DNA from 2 places in the Micromonospora sp. RV43 genome. Region 2 is predicted to be linked to the other one. Evidence: predicted binding sites of a transcription regulator. Region 2 holds the regulator's gene; the other holds the start of a gene.
The links. Region 2 encodes HspR, which represses chaperone genes until heat shock. Its sites were predicted from a motif close to TTGAGTNNNNNNNACTCAA; they were not measured.
Positions count from the first base shown of each region.

Region 1: a site for HspR is predicted at 1,923-1,941, ahead of lon (endopeptidase La). Genes of this name have one in related genera too.

Region 1 is NZ_LEKG01000075.1:8,522-12,932, forward strand. Features, by position in the region: gene ABD52_RS18925 (hypothetical protein) at 1-1,175, shown strand, start outside; gene ABD52_RS18930 (Lsr2 family protein) at 1,382-1,729, opposite strand; gene lon (endopeptidase La) at 1,964-4,300, shown strand; gene ABD52_RS18940 (DEAD/DEAH box helicase) at 4,361-4,411, opposite strand, start outside.
Region 2 is NZ_LEKG01000046.1:7,966-12,376, reverse strand. Features, by position in the region: gene ABD52_RS13885 (cation:proton antiporter) at 1-679, shown strand, start outside; gene ABD52_RS13880 (hypothetical protein) at 844-1,272, shown strand; gene ABD52_RS13875 (hypothetical protein) at 1,501-1,707, opposite strand; gene ABD52_RS13870 (heat shock protein transcriptional repressor HspR) at 1,885-2,325, opposite strand; gene dnaJ (molecular chaperone DnaJ) at 2,350-3,537, opposite strand; gene grpE (nucleotide exchange factor GrpE) at 3,617-4,354, opposite strand; gene dnaK (molecular chaperone DnaK) at 4,403-4,411, opposite strand, start outside.

The DNA of each region.
Region 1 (4,411 bases), on a different contig from region 2:
CCCGCGCCGCCTCGGCGTCCTGCGTGCCCGCGAGCCCCGGGGCGACCGCCCCGGACGGCCAGGGCAGCACCACCCGTACGTGGCAGAACGGCCGCTGGGTCCGCAACCACTGGGGCGACGGGCAGATGTCGCCGGCCGAGTGCCAGCAGACCAACGCGGGCGGCGCGGGCGCCGGCACCCCGACCGTGGCCTGCCCGGACGTCCGGGGCCGGCTGCCGCAGGTGCCCGGTCAGGCCCGCGCCGAGGTGGACCGCACCCTGGCGCTGCTGGAGTCGCAGATCGCCGACGCGAACCGGCGGCTCGCGGCGGAGGGCCGCAACGGCGGCGAGTTCATCAACAACGCGATCCTGCGTCCGCTCGCGGACAAGCGGACCGCGGCGCTCAACCGGATCGCCACCGCCATCGGCCGGGTCGCCCAGCGCCCGCAGGGCCTGGACCAGCTCGCCCAGTGCGCGGTGACCGACACCCCGCAGAACGGCGGCCAGAACGGCGGGAACAACAACGGCGGTCAGAACGGCGGCAACAACAACGGGGGCCAGAACGGCGGCAACAACAACGGCGGTCAGAACGGCGGGAACAACGGCGGCGGGAACAACAACGGCGGCGGCCAGAACAACGGTGGCGGCAACGGCCTGAACGTGCTCGCCAAGGACTGCTCCGGCAGCCAGCTCCAGGCCCACGACGGCTTCCAGAACGGCAACCGGTGCGTGAGCACCGCGTTCGGTGAGGTGGGCGCCGCGGCGAACAACCCGTCGCTGCTGATCACGCAGTTCCCGAACCAGGTGCGGCGCAACCAGCCGTTCACCCTCCGGGTCACCACCAAGAACCTGGTGCGGGACCGCTTCCTCGCCGCCGGCCAGGGCGGCTACTACCTGGAGAGCTCGCTGCTCAACGGCCAGGGCCTGGTGCGCGGCCACTTCCACACCGCCTGCCGCATGCTCGGCAGCACCCGGCAGCCTCCGAACCCGCAGGACGTGCCGGCCTTCTTCGTGGCCACCGAGGACGGGCGGGGCGGCAACCAGCCGGACGACGTGCTGATCCAGATTCCGGGCCTGGCGCAGTCGGGCGTGGCGCAGTGCGCGGTCTGGGCCGGTGACGGCTCGCACCGCATCCCGATGATGGAGCGGGCCAACCAGACTCCCGCCATCGACGTGGTGCGCATCCGGGTCAACTGAGCGGGCGAACGGCAGCGGCCGTCCGGGGGACTCCTCCGGGCGGCCGCTGCCGTTCCCGCGTACGTGCACGGTGGAAGGTGATCCCGGAAGAAATTTCGTGCCGGCGGTATCCGGCCGGATGAAAAGCGCTGACCGTAGAAAGCCGATCGGGGCCCCGCCGATTTCTCAGCGTGACCCCGGGATGCCCGACGGTGAACCGGTGGCGGTCAGCGGTTCTTGTACGCCTCGACCACCGACACCGGGATGCGTCCGCGCTCGGAAATCTCGAACCCGTTCTTGGCGGCCCATTCCCGGATGGCGCGGTTCTGCTCGCGGTCCATTCCCGAGGTGCTCGGCCGGGCGGTGCGACGGGCGCCGCGGGCGACCTCGGTCGCTCCCCGGCCGATTCGCCTGCCAGCGCTGATGTACGGATCCAGCGCCTTGCGCAGGACGCCCGCGTTCTCGTCGGAGACGTCGATCGTGTACGCCACGCCGTCCAGGCTGAACTCGACGGTCCGATCGGCCTTTCCGCCGTCGAGGTCGTCGGTCAGAACGGTGATTACTTTCCTTGCCATCGCCATTACTCCCTGTGTCGGGCGGGGTGTGGCTAAGAGTTTGACCTACCGCGCGGTAATTCCGCAACAATAGCCGACTGTTTCCATTCGGCGGGTCGCGGTAAAGGGTGCCGCCATTGGGTGCGGAGCGCGGGAACGCGGCGCTTCGTAGTGGCGTGGGTCACAACCCGGAACAAGGGGAACGTTTTGTTACTTGAGCCAGACACGCTCAACCAATGTGATGGCAGGTGTTCGATGGCAACTCTTCCGGTACTTCCTCTGACCGACGCCGTCCTGCTGCCCGGGATGGTCGTCCCGGTGACCCTCGACCCGACCACCCAGGCCGCTGTCGACGCGGCCCGCGCCACCGGCGACAAGGAACTCCTGGCCGTGCCCCGCATCGACGGCGAGTACGGCTCCGTCGGCGTGGTCGCAACGATCGAGAAGGTGGGCCGGCTGCCCAGCGGCGAACCGGCGGCGGTCGTCCGCGGTCTCACCCGCGCCCGCATCGGCTCCGGCGTGCCCGGTCCCGGCGCCGCGCTCTGGGTGGAGGCGGCCACACTCGACGAACCCGCACCGGCGGGCCGCGCCCGGGAACTCGCCCGCGAGTACCGCGCGCTCATGACCTCGGTGCTGCAGCAGCGCGGCGCCTGGCAGGTGATCGACGCGATGGAGCGGATGACCGACCTGTCCGAGCTGGCCGACTCGGCCGGCTACGCGCCCTGGCTCAGCCTGACCCAGAAGACCGAACTGCTCGCCGCGCCGGACGTCACCGCCCGGCTGGAACTGCTCGTCGGCTGGGTGAAGGAACACCTGGCCGAGCAGGAGGTCACCGAGCAGATCAACAGCGACGTCCGCGAGGGGCTGGAGAAGTCCCAGCGGGAGTTCCTGCTCCGCCAGCAGCTCGCCGCGATCCGCAAGGAACTCGGCGAGGACGAGCCGGACGGCTCCGCCGACTACCGCTCCCGGGTGGAGTCCGCCGACCTGCCGGAGAAGGTCCGTGAGGCGGCGCTTCGTGAGGTCGGCAAGCTGGAGCGGGCCAGTGACGCCTCACCCGAGGCGGGCTGGATCCGTACCTGGCTGGACACCGTCCTGGAGATGCCCTGGAGCACGCGTACCCAGGACGACACCGACCTGGCCGCGGCCCGGGCCGTGCTGGACGCCGACCACGCCGGCCTGGCCGACGTGAAGGACCGCATCCTGGAGTACCTCGCGGTGCGCAACCGGCGCGCGGAGCGCAACCTCGGCGTCGTCGGCGGACGCGGCTCCGGCGCGGTGCTGGCCCTGGCCGGCCCGCCCGGTGTCGGCAAGACCAGCCTCGGCGAGTCGGTCGCCCGGGCGCTGGGCCGCAACTTCGTCCGCGTCTCCCTCGGCGGTGTCCGGGACGAGGCGGAGATCCGCGGCCACCGGCGCACCTACGTCGGCGCGCTGCCCGGCCGGATCGTGCGGGCGCTGCGCGAGGCCGGCTCGATGAACCCGGTCGTGCTGCTCGACGAGGTCGACAAGCTGGCCGCCGGCTACTCCGGCGACCCGGCGGCGGCCCTGCTGGAGGTGCTCGACCCGGCGCAGAACCACACGTTCCGCGACCACTACCTGGAGGTCGACCTCGACCTGTCCGACGTGCTGTTCCTCGCCACCGCCAACGTGGTGGAGGCGATCCCCGGCCCGCTGCTGGACCGGATGGAGCTGGTCGCGCTGGACGGCTACACCGAGGACGAGAAGGTCGCCATCGCCCGGGACCACCTGCTGCCCCGGCAGCGGGAGCGGGCCGGGCTGACCGGCGAGGAGGTGAGCGTCGCCGACGAGGCGCTGGCGCTGATCGCTGGTGAGTACACCCGGGAGGCCGGCGTCCGGCAGCTCGAACGCGCTCTCGCCAAGATCTTGCGCAAGGTCGCGGTCGCGCTCGCCACGGACTCCGCGCCGGTGCACGTCGACGCCGGCAACCTGGCCCGCTACCTGGGCCGGCCCAAGTTCACCCCGGAGTCGGCCGAACGCACCGCAGTACCCGGCGTGGCGACCGGACTCGCGGTCACCGGCGCCGGTGGTGACGTGCTGTTCATCGAGGCCACCACGATGGAGGGTGAACCCGGGCTGACGCTGACCGGCCAGCTCGGCGACGTGATGAAGGAGTCCGCGCACATCGCGTGGTCGTACCTGCGGTCGAACGGGCGGCGCTACGGGCTGGACCCGAACGCGCTGGCCGGGCGGCGGATCCACCTGCACGTCCCGGCGGGCGCGGTACCGAAGGACGGCCCGAGCGCCGGCATCACCATGGTGACCGCGCTGGCCTCCCTGGTGACCGGGCGTCCGGTGCGGCCGGAGTTCGGGATGACCGGCGAGGTGACGCTCTCCGGCCGGGTGCTGCCGATCGGCGGGGTGAAGCAGAAACTGCTCGCCGCGCACCGGGCCGGTCTCACCGAGGTGATCATCCCGAAGCGCAACGAGCCGGACCTGGACGACCTGCCGGCGCAGGTGCGGGAGGCGCTGACCGTGCACACCCTGTCCGACGTGGCGGACGTGCTCGCGCTGGCCCTGCGCCCGGCCGAACTCGGCACCCAGGCGCTGGACGGGCCGGCGCTCGCCGCCGCCTGACGGCCGACGCCCCGGTCACCGTACGCACGGTGGCCGGGGCGTCGTCGTGTCCGCCCGCGCTCAGCGGCGGTCGCGCCGCTCGTACCCCCGGTCGCGGCGCTCGCCCGGCCC
Region 2 (4,411 bases):
GGGCGGCATCGCGCTCGCCGTCGCGGTGTTCACAGTGGTCGTCGTGCTGGCCGTGGCGATCCGGTACGGCCACCTGATCTCCGCCGCGCTCTCCGCCAAGGATCCGGAGGCGCTGCTGCTCGGCGTGCTCGGCCTGACCCTGCTGGTCGCCGGTGTCGCGGCCAAGCTCCAGGTGTCGGCGGCGGTCGGCGCGTTCCTGGTGGGCATCGCGCTGTCCGGGCCGGTGGCGCACCACGCCACCGAGCTGCTCTCCCCGCTGCGTGATCTGTTCGCCGCGGTCTTCTTCGTGTTCTTCGGGCTGGTCACCAACCCGTTGGACATGCCGCCGGTGCTGCTGCCCGCGCTGCTGCTCGCAGTGGTGACCATGGCGACGAAGGTGGCCACCGGCTACCTGGCCGCCCGCCGGGCCGGGATCGCCGAGCCCGGACGCTGGCGGGCCGGCCTGGCGCTGACCCCGCGCGGCGAGTTCTCCATCGTCATCGCCGGGCTGGCCGTCGCGGCCGTCTACCCGGTGGAGCCGAAGCTCGCCGCGCTCGCCACCGCGTACGTGTTGATCACGGTGGTGACCGGGCCGCTGCTCGCCCGCCTGCCGGACAGCCCGTGGTTCAAGCAGTGGCTGCGCACCCGCGCCGCCGCCGCACGGCCGCCCGCGCCGCTGCCCCTGGGCACCGGCGACTGATCGGGCCGGGCCGGATCAGCCGCAGGGCAGATCCGGCCCGGCGTTGTCAAATTGATCCCGGGAAGGTCTACCCCTGCTCCGTCCAACCGCGTTAACGTTTCGGCCCAGCAGCCAGGGTCCGCGGGTGGCCTGCGCCCCCGCCAGCGCAAGCGGAAGGTCGGCCGGTGAGCGTGCAGGAAGAGACGTTCCGCGGCTTCGCCAACCCGGTCGATCCCTCGCCCGCCGAGCTTCGGGCGTGGGCCTATCAACCGGATTCGGTGCCGCTGACCTCGATGCCGCCGGACTGGGATCTGCTGGTCGCCGGTGACCATCTGGTGCAGACGCTGTTCGATCTGGCCATGGATCAGGGCTGCCCGGCGCGGCGGTTCACGCTGCACTGCCTCTACATCTACGCCGCCGACGGCATCCGGACGAACTTCCGCGCCCACCCCAAGCGCCGGTTCCGCAAGCTGGTCGAGCAGGCCGAGAAGTCCGGCGACGACCTGATGCGCAACTGGGCGCACAACAGCCGGGTGCTGCTCGCCCGGCCGGATCTCTTCGTCTACCGCGACTGGTGCGAGGGCGGCCTGGTCCGCGAGAACCGCCGCCTCTGACGACTCGACCCGCCCACGTCGACCTCGCTGGCCACGTCGACCCGACGGCCTGGTCGATCATGAACTTGGCGGTATTTGGTGTCCGGTTTGTCGCCGCCAACTTCATGATCGACCGCGAGGGCGGGTGGGTGGTGCCCGCCCGGAGCAGCCCAGCATCCCGGCCGGCCCTGCAGAACACGAACGGGCCGGGATCCCCCGTGGATCCCGGCCCGCACGTCGGCGGATCGTCTAGGTCGACCCGCCCTGCTTCTTGCGCCGCTCGTCGTCCCGCGCCCGGTCCACGCCGTGGTCCGTCTGGTCGGCGAAGCGCCCTTCCTTGACCTTGTCGCTGAAGCGTCCCTCGGTGACCCGGTCGAACCGCTCGCGCACGTTCTCGGCCACCTTCTCCAGCCGTTCCTCCGCGCGCTCGGCCACCTTCTTCGCCGGTTCCGTCATGACTCCCCCCGCCAGCCCGGAATCCGCTTTGGGGCTTTTGCCCCCTACGGAAAAGCCTAGTTGACCCCGCTCTGCCGTACCCCGCTTTCCCCTGACCCGGCCCGCGAACCGACCGGGGAACGACGAAGGCCGGCGCGGCCCCGGGGGAGCGGGGCGCGCCGGCCTTCAGGTACGGAATCAGCGGTCGGGAGCGCGGCGCGGACGCCAGACGACGAGCGCGGTGGATGTGCGGTTGGTGGGCACGAGGTCGCCGCGGGGGAAGCCGCCGAGCGACTCCAGCTCGGCGATCCGCCGGTACGCGGCGTCCAGTTCCGCCTCCAGCCGGGCCACCCGCTGCTGCGCCTCTTCGAGCAGCCGCTCCAACCCGATGATCCGCTTGACCCCGGCCAGGTTGATCCCGTCGTCCTGGCTGAGCCGCTGCACCTCGCGGAGCAGCACCACGTCCCGGACGCTGTACCGGCGACCGCCGCCGGACGCCCGGCCGGCCTGCACCAGGCCCAGCCGGTCGTACTGGCGCAGCGTCTGGGGGTGCATCCCCGCCATCCGCGCGGCCACCGAGATCATCAAGACCTTGGCCTCGTATGCCTGGTCACCCGAGCCGACGTACTCCTCCGACATGCCCGCTCACCTCCGGTGCCGCCGTCAACTGAATCGACGTACCCGCGCGTCGAGATGTTCCCGCGCGGCGGGCGGAGTCTGCGCCGCGAAGGTCTCCAGCGCCGCCCGCGCCTCGTCCGAGACCTTCGCCGGAACCACCACGTCGAGCGTGACCAGCAGGTCACCGGCGCGGCCGTCCTTGCGTACGACGCCCTTGCCGCGGGCGCGCAGCACCCGCCCGCTGGGCGTACCCGGTGGCACCCGCAGGGTCACCGTCCCGTCCAGGGTCGGCACGCGCAGGTCCGTGCCGAGAACCGCCTCGGCGTACGTGATCGGGACGTTCAGGGTCAGGTCGTCCCCGGTGCGCCCGAACAGCTCGTCCGGGCGGACCTTCACCTGCACGAACAGGTCGCCCGCCGGACCGCCCCGCTCGCCGGGCTCACCTCGGCCGGCCAGGCGGATCCGCTGCCCGTCCGACACCCCGGCGGGGAAGCGGACGTGCAGCGTGCGGGTCTTGGTGACCCCGCCGGTGCCGTGGCACTCCGGGCACTTCTCCTCGACGATCGTGCCGACACCCTGGCAGTTGCGGCACGGCTCGGAGAAACTGAACGAACCCTGGTTGCGGGTGGTCACGCCGGCACCGTGGCAGACCGGGCAGGTCACCGGCTGGGTGCCGGGCTTCGCGCCGTTGCCGTGGCAGGTGTCGCAGACGCCGGGCGCGCGCAGCGTCAGCGGCAGCGTGACGCCGCGTACCGCGTCTTCGAAGTCGAGCGCCACCTCGGTCTCGACGTCCCGGCCGCGGGCCGGGCCGCGCGGACGTGCCGGACCGCCGCCACCTGCACCGCCGGAGAAGATCGAGCTGAACAGGTCGGTGAAGCCGCCGCCGCTGAACCGGCTGTCCCCACCCCCGGCGCCGCCGCCGAACAGGTCGGAGACGTCGAACGGCATGCCGCCCGGCTGGCCCGCACCGCGGGCGCTGCGCCGGAAGGCGCCGGAGCCGAACAGCGAGCGCATCTCGTCGTACTCGCGGCGCTTCTTCTCGTCACCGAGCACCGCGTACGCCTCGGAGACGGTCTTGAACCGCTCCTCGGCGCCGGTGTCGCCGGGGTTGTGGTCCGGGTGCGACTCCCGGGCCAACTTGCGGTACGCCTTCTTGATCTCGTCCGAGGAGGCGGACTTGTCCACGCCCAACGCGGCGTAGTAGTCCTTCTCGATCCAGTCCTTGGAACTCACCGGTCCACCCCCTTCCACGGGTCGAACCCCGGTCGTCCCGCCCGCCCGGTGCGGGCGGGCGGGACGTCACGGGTCGGCACTACTCCGGGTCCGCGACCGCGACCATGGCGGGCCGCAGCAGCCGCTCGCCGAGCTGGTAACCACGGCGCATGACCTGGACGCAGGTCGGCTCCGTCACGTCGGCGGAGGTCTGGTGCGCCACCGCCTCGTGCCGGGTCGGGTCGAACGGGTCACCCGTCTCACCGAACGCGGTCAGGCCGAACTTCGCGAGCGCGCCGGTGAGCTGCTCGGCCACGCTGCCGAACGGTCCCACCAGGTCGCCGTGCTCACGGGCCCGGTCCAGGTCGTCGAGGATCGGCAGCAGCGCGGTGAGCACCGCCCCGGTGGCCTGCTCCTGAACCAGGTTGCGGTCCCGGTCGACCCGCTTGCGGTAGTTGGCGTACTCCGCGGTCACCCGCTGGAGGTCGCGGGTGCGCTCCTCCAGGTCGGTGCGGAGCGACTCCAGCTCGGCGCCGAGCGGCGCGTCCGGGCCGGTCCCGCCGTTCGGCTCGGCGGGCGAGTCGACCACGGTCGGACCGCTGACCTCGGCCTCGCCGCCGATCTCGTCGACCACGACCTCGGCCTCCTCGACCAGCCCTTCGGCGGGCGCGTCGGCGGCCGCGTCGGCCGCCGAAGCGTCGTTCGCCGGCTGCTCGGTCACCTTGCCGAGCTTGCGCTTGTCGCGGATGACGACCCGAGGTTCGTCGCCGGTGTCCTTGCCGGCGCCCGGCGCCGACCCGGTGGCACCCGGGCCGGCCGCTCGTGGCTTGTCCGTCATGCGGTTACCTCATCCCTCTGCCGTGCGAATCGTGTCCGGGACCGGATGTCACTTCTT